2 regions of the Stenotrophomonas sp. 116085_Sma genome follow, and region 1 is predicted to be linked to the other one. Evidence: riboswitches for the same ligand, from Rfam matches in the RefSeq annotation. Region 1 holds a riboswitch; the other holds the start of a gene.
The links. A riboswitch is a leader RNA that binds a small molecule or an ion and turns the genes downstream of it on or off. The one in region 1 is predicted to bind cobalamin.
Positions count from the first base shown of each region.

Region 2: another riboswitch for cobalamin. It lies ahead of btuB (TonB-dependent vitamin B12 receptor); the one in region 1 lies ahead of ACZK0Z_RS01515 (epoxyqueuosine reductase QueH).

Region 1 is NZ_CM151057.1:343,511-347,857, forward strand. It holds gene pncA (bifunctional nicotinamidase/pyrazinamidase) at 1-506, opposite strand, end outside; gene ACZK0Z_RS01515 (epoxyqueuosine reductase QueH) at 563-1,234, opposite strand; cobalamin riboswitch at 1,391-1,584, opposite strand; gene ACZK0Z_RS01520 (nicotinate phosphoribosyltransferase) at 1,680-3,089, opposite strand; gene ACZK0Z_RS01525 (bifunctional nicotinamide-nucleotide adenylyltransferase/Nudix hydroxylase) at 3,154-4,203, opposite strand.
Region 2 is NZ_CM151057.1:628,185-632,531, forward strand. It holds gene btuB (TonB-dependent vitamin B12 receptor) at 1-1,448, opposite strand, end outside; cobalamin riboswitch at 1,564-1,786, opposite strand; gene ACZK0Z_RS02865 (histidine phosphatase family protein) at 1,930-2,508, shown strand; gene ACZK0Z_RS02870 (TfoX/Sxy family protein) at 2,598-2,960, opposite strand; gene ACZK0Z_RS02875 (GAF domain-containing protein) at 2,957-3,439, opposite strand; gene bioD (dethiobiotin synthase) at 3,508-4,191, shown strand; gene ACZK0Z_RS02885 (aminotransferase class I/II-fold pyridoxal phosphate-dependent enzyme) at 4,270-4,347, opposite strand, start outside.

The sequences.
Region 1 (4,347 bases):
TGCGCGCTCCACAGCACGCAGTAGTCGCGGGCCAGGCCGCACATGTGCACTTCGCGGATGCGGCGCTCGTGCAGCCAGCCGGCCAGGCCGGTCGCCGGGCGCTCGCCATCGGGACCGTGGTTCTCGCGGAAGGCGCTGTACGAGTCCACCTGTTGGCGCGTGCCCTTGCGCAGGATCAGATCAGCCACAGTCCAGTCCACGCCCGGATGCAGCGCGGCGCCGTCGCTGCCCTGCACGCAATGGTCGGGCCACAGGGTCTGTGGCTGTGCGTGCAGCAGGATGGTCTCAAACGGACGCTTGCCGGGGTGCTGGCTGGCAAATGAGGCGTGATCGGCGGGGTGCCAGTCCTGGGTGGCCACCACCGTGCGATAGCGGCGCTGCGCCAGCAGCCCTGCAATGGGTGCCACCAGGGCATCGCCCTGGTCGCAGGCCAGCGCGCCACCGGGCATGAAGTCCGGCTGCAGGTCGATCACCAGCAGGGCGACGTCGGCGGGCAGGGCGGTCATGGCAGATCCACTACAACGCAAAGGGGCGACCAGCGTGGCCGCCCCGGCGGCACAGGTCAATCGCCCTGCGGCGTCCCAGCGTCCTGCCCGTAGTACAGCAGGCCGATCTTGATCCGTTCGCGGCCGTTCTCGCGGCGATGGCGGTTGGCATCGCGCAGCGAATACACGCAGCCGCAGTACTCCTGCTGGTAGAACTGCTCGCGCTTGCTGATCTCGATCATGCGGCTGGCGCCGCCGCCCTTGCGCCAGTTGTAGTCCCAGTACTGCAGGCCTTCATAGCGCGACGCGGCACGGATGCCGCAGTCGTTGATCTGCGCCATGTTCTTCCAGCGCGAGATGCCCAGCGAAGAACTGATGGTGTCGTAACCGTGTTCGTGCGCGTACAGGGCGGTGCGCTCGAAACGCATGTCGAAGCACATCGTGCAGCGGATGCCGCGCTCGGGTTCGTTCTCCATGCCGCGCGCACGGCTGAACCAGTTGTCGGTGTCGTAGTCGCAGTCGATGAACGGAATGCCGTGCTTCTCGGCGAAGCGGATGTTCTCCTGCTTGCGCAGCTCGTATTCCTTCACCGGGTGGATGTTGGGGTTGTAGAAGAAGATCGCGTAGTCGATCCCGGAGGCGGTGATCGCCTCCATCACTTCGCCGGAGCAGGGTGCGCAGCACGAATGCAGCAGCAGGCGCTTGCCGTCGGCGGGCAGGGTCAGGGCGGGGCGTTGGAACTCGGTCATCGTCGGGTGCGTCAGGGCGTGGAAGTGGGCTGGCCGGATACCGTGAACAGGACGCGCGCGGCCACACCGCCTGCGCGCGCAGGACGACGACGGCCCCGGCACCCTCCCCGCGGAGAGTCCAGGTCGAATCAGGGGACGGTCGTGTCCCCCGGCCGGGGCCGGTATTCGGGCTGATGGACACGGGCCGCAGCCCACCTACTCCCTGCCGCTTCCCAGGCGTGAGCCCAGTGCTGTTGGCAGGATTCGTTTCCATTCACCGCTGCGGGGCAGCTCCGGAATGGGCGCGTGAGGCGCCTTCACCGGATTCCCGTTTAAATCCCTCCCCGCGCGTGAACGCCTGGAGGGATACCTTCGGCGCGCCCACGGTGGACGGGTTGCTGGCCAGGGTCAAGGGGGCAGAGCCCGTTGCGCTGCAACGGGATCCGACCCCGGGCGGGACGTACCTTCAACGTCCCACCGCAGCCCGCGCGCGGATGTCGTCCAGCCGCTGGTCGTGCAGCAGGTGCCCGTTCTCCCACACGGTCACCATCGCGTCCTCGAAGCCGACCGGCAGGGTGTCGTCGCCGTTGGCCGGCAGTGGCACCGTATGCAGGCTGCCGTCACCCAGGCGGCGCAGCAGGCGCATGCGGCCACGCTTGCTGGTCTTGCCGGCATCGGTGACCGGATCCTTGTATACATCGACCCACTCACCGTCGACCCGTGCCGCCGAGCATTTCAGCGCGAACTTCTGCGTGTCGCGGTCCAGTCGCTGCAGCAGGGCGCCGCCCATGCCGAAGGCTATGTTGTCGGCGGCGTAGCCATCGTAGGTGATGCGTTGCAGGATGGCGCGGATCATATCCGGGTTGATGCCATCGCCCTGGATCACCCGCACGTGGTTGAGCACGCGATAGCCCTTGCCGTTGATCACGTGGCCGAACGCTTCATCCAGCCGGCGCAGACTTTCGGCCACCACCTCCACCGGGTCGCCCGAGTCGGGACGGATGACCAGGGTGGCGCCCGAGGCGATCACTGCATCGCGCAGGGTGGTACCCCAGTGCTCGCTGATCGCGCGGTAGATGTCATAGCTGTCCGACACGACCGCCACGATCGCACCGGGCTTGCCGAACTGGCGCAGCATGTTGCGGTAGGCGTCCACTTCACGCTCGCGGCCCCAGCTGGTGATGGTGCTGTGCTCGGCGGCGGGAATCGAATAGCCGGCCATCGGCGCGTGATAGTGCGCGCGGGCCAGGCACAGGGCCGATACGGTATCGGTGCCGAGGAAGTTGACCAGGTGCGCGGCACCGCCCAGCGCGGCCGATTCCAGGCTCGATACACCGCGCGCGCCGAAGTCGTGCAGCTTGAACGGCAGCTGCCCCTGCGGATCGTCGCTGGTCTGCTGCAGGAACGCGGCAATCGTCTGCCGTGCGTGCCAGCTGATGGTGGCCACGGTGACCGGATACCACACCCGCAGCAGCAGCGTTTCCAGGTACGACGGCACCCAGAACGCGGCCGGATCGGTCGACTCGATCGTCATCAGTGCCTGGTGGGTGGGCACCACGCTGCCCTCGGGCACGGCACGGATGCGTACCGGCAGGTGGCCGCCAAGCCGGTCGACGATATCGCGCCAGCCGGTCTCGTTGAACGGTTCGCCATGCGCGGCGAACACCGCAGCAGCGTCGTCGATGTCGGCGTGGGTGACCGGCCGTGCCAGTGCGTCCTTGAGGATCGCCTGCAGGCCGAAGAACACCGTGCGATCGTGCAGGCCGCCACGCGATTCGACGTAGAAGAACGTGGCATCGGTACCCGGGGGGTACTGCAGCCAGTGGCTGGCCTTGTAGCTGTCGGTGTTGAGGAGAAGATTATCGAGGTAGTGCATGACGGAAGCTCCTTCGCGTCGGGTGGCACCGGCGGTCTATCCGCCAGTGGGGAGGCCGGGCCTGTCAGCCGCGGCCGAGGAAATACTCCAGGATGTGCAGGTGGTCTTCGAACAGCTGCGGGCCCATGTCCAGGGCTTCACTTACCGGTACCCAGCGCGCCTTGTCGGCGTCATCGCCGCCGCGCACCGGCGGCAGCTCGCCGGCGGGGAATTCGAAGTGGAAACCGTGGGTGATGGTGCGGCCGCGCTGGCTGCGGTCGGGGTGGTCGAAGACCTGCTGGCCCTTCAGTGACCCCTTCAGCACCGGCAGCGGGATCTTCAGCCGGGTTTCCTCGCGCAGTTCGCGCAGGCAGCTGTCGAGCAGGCTCTGTTCCTGGCCGACGAAACCGCCGGGCAATGCCCACAGCCCCTTGCCGGGTTCCGAGCGGCGGCGCACCAGCAGCACGTGGCCCGAATGCACCACCACCGCATCGGTGGTGACGAAGGTCGGCGCGTAGGGCGCATCCTTCCAGGCGGCCTTGTACTGCTCGATGAAGCGGTACTCGGCCACCAGCTGGGCATAGGCCGGCGCGCTCTTGCGGAACGCTTCGAGCATGTCGAAGACCGGCGCCGGCACATTGCCACGCAGCATCAGCAATGCACCGTGGAAGTCCACGTCGCCGGCCTCGAACAGGTAACGCCGCAGTTCGGTGGCCGACAGCGTGGCGGTGTGCTGCACGTCCACCAGCGGCCACTGCGGGAACTCGCGCAGGTAGTAGCTGGACGCATCCTTGTCCATGCCGATCAGGCCGACTCTGGCATCGGCCGCGGCGCCGTCGTTGCGCAGGGCCTCGGCCACCTGGCGCTGCACGTTGGCGATCCACTGGGCTTCGTTGTACAGGTGGTCACGCAGCGGGCGGATCAGCAGGCGGTCGCCATGGCCGTCGAGGGCGGCTTGGATCATCACGGCACGTTCGGCCACGGTCCAGGGATTGCGGAGGCTGCGGGGGGTATCGGCAGAGCCGACCAGGAAGATCAGCTTGCGGGCCCGGCTCAGGGCCAGGCGCGCAACGGCGGCGTGGCCGTTGTGAAAGGGCTCGAAACGCCCGATGAAGACGAGATAGTCGAATTCCATGAGAATCCCTCATGTCGTTGTGGCAGCCGCAGGTCTGTCCCTTGGCTTGCTGCAGATGCTACGCCGATGGCGGGGCGGGTCAAGCCTGCAGGCATGCCATCGGCTGAACGCCGCAGATTCCTGCTCGGACTGCGGTGGTGTTCT
Region 2 (4,347 bases), 280 kb from region 1:
GCACCGCGGATGCGGGCCTTCTCCACCTGCTGCATCTTCATCGTGAGCGCATCGTAGGTGATCAGATCATCGATGCGGGTTTCATACACGTCCAGGCCCCAATGCCAGCCCTGGCCCTGCTGCGAAACACCCAGGTTGGCACTCTTGGACTTCTCCGGTTTCAACGTCGGCACGCCGCTCCACGGGTCGTACAGATCGCTGAAGGTCGGTGCCTTGAACGCGGTGCCGTAGCTGGCATTGACGCGCAGGCCATGGCCCAGTTCCATCGCCCAGCCAACGCTGCCGGTGGCGTGGTTGCCGAACTGCTGGTTGTCGTCGTTGCGCGCGCTGGCCTGCAGCTGGTGGCGGCCGAAGCGGCCCTGGTACTGCACGAATACGCCGGTGTTGCGGCGGCTGTCGACGAGGTAACCCGCGCTGCTGCCATCCAGGTTGTCTTCGCTCCAGTCCACGCCTGCGCTCAGCAGCTGGCCCTCGGCCACGCCGAAGTCGCCCTGCAGCGAGGCGCTGTCGCGGTGGGTCTGCGCGTTGCCACGCGCGCCGGAATCACCGAGGTTGTCCGACTCGTTGTCGCTGCGGCCGACGTTGGCGGTGAATGCCAGGCGCTCGGACGGGGTGTAGCGCACCTTGCCGGCCAGCACCTGCTGGCGGGTTTCCGAATAGTTGTAGTAACCGTCGTAATGGTTCTTGCCGTCGGCGCGCAGTGCGCTGCCTTCCACGTTCCACTGGTCGTTGAAGCTGTAGCCGCCGCGCAGGCTCTTGGACAGGTTGCGGTAGCCGTCGCGGTCGTGTTCGTCGGCAAAGCAGCCGGCAGTGAACACCGAGGAAGAACCGCGGCAGGCATCGATGCCATCGGAGTGCTGGTAGGCGATATCGGCGCCGAACCAGCCGCGTTCGGTGCCGCCACCGATGCCACCGCTGGCTTCACGCAGGCCGTTGCTGCCGCCGCCAAGCTGGAAATGCGGGGCGAAGTCGCCCTGGTTGCGGCGGGTGAAGATCTGGATCACGCCACCAATGGCGTCAGCGCCGTACAGGCTCGACTGCGGGCCACGCACGATTTCCACGCGCTCGATCTGCGCCAGCGGCAGGTCCTGGTACATGGCCAGGCCGAGGTCGGCGCTGTTGATGCGCACGCCATCGACCAGCACCACGGTGTGGCCCGAGTTGGTGCCGCGCAGGAACAGAGAGCTCTGCTTGCCGAGCCCGCCGGCATTGGTGAGGTTGATGCCGGCGCGGCCGCGCAGCAGTTCCTGCAGCGAGGTGGCCTGGCTGGATTCGATCTGCGCGCGATCGATCACCTGTGCCGGCGCGATGCTGTCCTGCAGGGCAATCGGGGTACGGGTGGCGGTGACCAGGATCTGGTCGAGCGCAGTGGTGTCATCGGCGGCCTGGGCCAGCGCGGGCAGGGCGGCCAGCACGGCCAGGGACAGCATTCGGGACTGCAGCTTCATGGGGGACTCCAGGTGCCACGCACGCCCGCGTGGCGAAGGGGAGGAGCCGCGAAGGCAGGCATGCGCCGACGCCGCAGCGCACGCTGCGGTCATCCAGCGCCATGCCCACCGCATCGCGACCTGAGGCTTCCGGGCCGGTCTCCGGGCTTGCCGCCGGGTGGCGCGAGGCCACCGTCCAGGCGCCTTCCCATGCCCGTGGCACAGTGGCGTTGTTGCCTGGAACTGACGTGCTTACCGTTGCGGGGGCAGCGCCGGCCTGGCGTGGAATCACGCGTCACCGGCTTCCCGTTTCAACCTGCCGGCCATGGCCGCAGGTCACCTGGAAGTGGGCGCAGTCTACGGCATCGCAGGCACTCCCGTTGCGTTACGCCTGCTCGACTGCCTCGGCCGTGCCTTTAGAATGGTTGCTCGATCCCGTGGTGCCGTTGCCGATGTCCGCCCGTTTTCCGCTGTACCTGTGTCGCCCGTCCGGGACGCACGCATGATCCTCGACCTGGTCCGCCATGCCGGCAATGGCCGTGATGAATACCTTGATGGCCGCAGCGACCCACCGCAGCTGGCCGGCCTGCCGCAGGAACTGATCGAGGCCTATGCCGCGCAGCCCTGGGAGCGGGTGATCAGCTCGCCGCGGTTGCGCGCGCTGCACACCGCCATGGCGCTGGCCACGCCGCGCGGGCTGGATGTGGAAGCGGATGAGGAATGGGAAGAGCTGGATTTCGGCGATTGGGACGGGCAGTCGCTGTTCGATCTGCCGGAGGACGCACTGGCGGCCTTCCACGCCGATCCGCATGCGTTCCCGCCGCCGAACGGCGAGAGCTGGGGACATTTCGAGCGGCGCATCGCGCGCGCGCTGGATCGCCTGCTTGATGACGATGACCCGGTGCCGACGCTGGTGGTCAGCCATGGTGGCCCGTTGCGCATGGTGCTGTCGCAGGTCTGCGGCCTGCCGATGTCGCTGTGCTGGGCCTTGCGAATCGACCACGGCACCCGCCTGCGGGTGTGGCTGGAGCGTGGCGAGGTCGGACTGGTGGGCGAGCTGCTGGAGCTGCAGCAGCCCTGATCTGCTCTTGTAGAGCCGAGCCATGCTCGGCTGCACTTCGATCAGAAAGGCCAGCCGAGCGGGGGCCCGGCTCTACAGAAGGGCGCGGCTCAATCCTCGTCCGCGCCTTGGGTCAGGCTGTCCTCAGCGTCATCATCGGCATCGAAGCGCTGCTCATGCACCGGGCCCGAGGCCGGGCCGGCTGCCTTCAGCGGATGCGCAGCGATGCGCGCTTCGTAATCCTGCACCAGTGCCTCGCGCTGTGGCTCGCTCAGCTCCTGCCAATGGCAGTCCAGCAACGCGCCTTCCAGCGAGTAAAGCAGGTTCAGGCTGGGCTTGAAGCCAGCGCGCTTGACCTTGACGAAGGCGCCGACGGCTCCGATCGCGACCAGGTCGTCGCGGCTGCGCAGGCCGACCTGGCGCAGCCACGCCGCACTTTTCGGGCCGATGTTGCGCAGCTTCGGTGCGCTCATCCCAACGCCTCGACGAACACGCGGGCGATGGCTTCCAGCCCGGCCTGATCCTCGGCGTCGAAGCGGCCGACCTTCGGGCTGTCGATGTCGAACACGCCGATCAGTTCATCACCACGCAGCAGCGGCACCACCAGTTCCGAGCGCGAGGCCGAATCGCAGGCGATATGGCCGGGGAAGGCATCGACGTCCTCCACGCGCTGGGTCACGCGCTGGCTGGCGGCGGCACCGCACACGCCCTTGTCCAGCGGGATGCGTACGCAGGCCGGCAGGCCCTGGAACGGGCCGACCACCAGTTCCTTGCCGTCGTACAGGTAGAAGCCCACCCAGTTCAGGTCGGGCAGGGCGTGGTAGACCAGTGCAGAGAGGTTGGCCGCGTTGGCGATGCGGTCGGACTCGCCGTAGACCAGGCCTCGGGCCTGTTCCAGCAGCTGGGCGTATTGTTCCGGCTTGCTGCCGGTGAGCGAGGCATTGGCGAACATGGTTGCAGTCTAGCAAGCGCGCCGGGCCGGCGATAATGCACACACTGTTGCCCTGTTGGAGCCCTTCGATGCCGTTGCCCGCCACGCTGCCGCCCGCCCTGTTCGTCACCGGCACCGATACCGGGATCGGCAAGACCGCCACCAGTACCGCCCTGCTGCATGCGTTGCGCCGGCGCGGCCTGCGCGCGGTCGGGATGAAGCCGGTGGCCAGCGGCAGTGAGGACCTGGGGCAGGGCCTGCGCAACGAGGACGCGCTGGCGCTGCAGGCGGCCAGCTGGCCGGTGCCGGACTACGCGGACCTGAACCCCTATGCGCTGCGGCAGCCGTTGGCACCGGAGCTGGCCGCTGCCGAGGATGGCGTGCAGGTGGAGTTGGCGCCGATCGTGGCTGCGTTCGAACGACTGCGTGCGCAGGCCGATGTCGTGGTGGTGGAGGGTGTTGGTGGTTGGCTGGCGCCGGTATCGGCCACGCTGGATCAGCTCGATCTGGTGCGCGCGCTGAAGTTGCCGGTGCTGCTGGTGGTGGGCATGCGGCTGGGCTGCGTGAACCACGCGCGGTTGACTGCGCAATCGCTGCAGGCCAGCGGCGTGGACTGCCTGGGCTGGATTGGCAGCCACATCGACCCGGCGATGCAACGCCAGGATGAGAACATCGCCACGCTGCGGCAGCGCCTGCCGATGCCGTCCTGGGCGCGCTTGCCGTACCTGCCGGGGGCGGATGGTCAGATCCTGAGTACGCACCTGCTCGACTGAGCTGCTTCCTGTAGAGCCGAGCCCATGCTCGGCTCAGCGGGGACCGTCAGCGAAGGGCAGCCGAGCGTAGGCTCGGCTCTACAGGAGCTGGCGCACTGCCAGTTCCCGCGCGATCGCACCCAGCCGCTCCACCGCGCCGATGAAGCGCGCATCCAG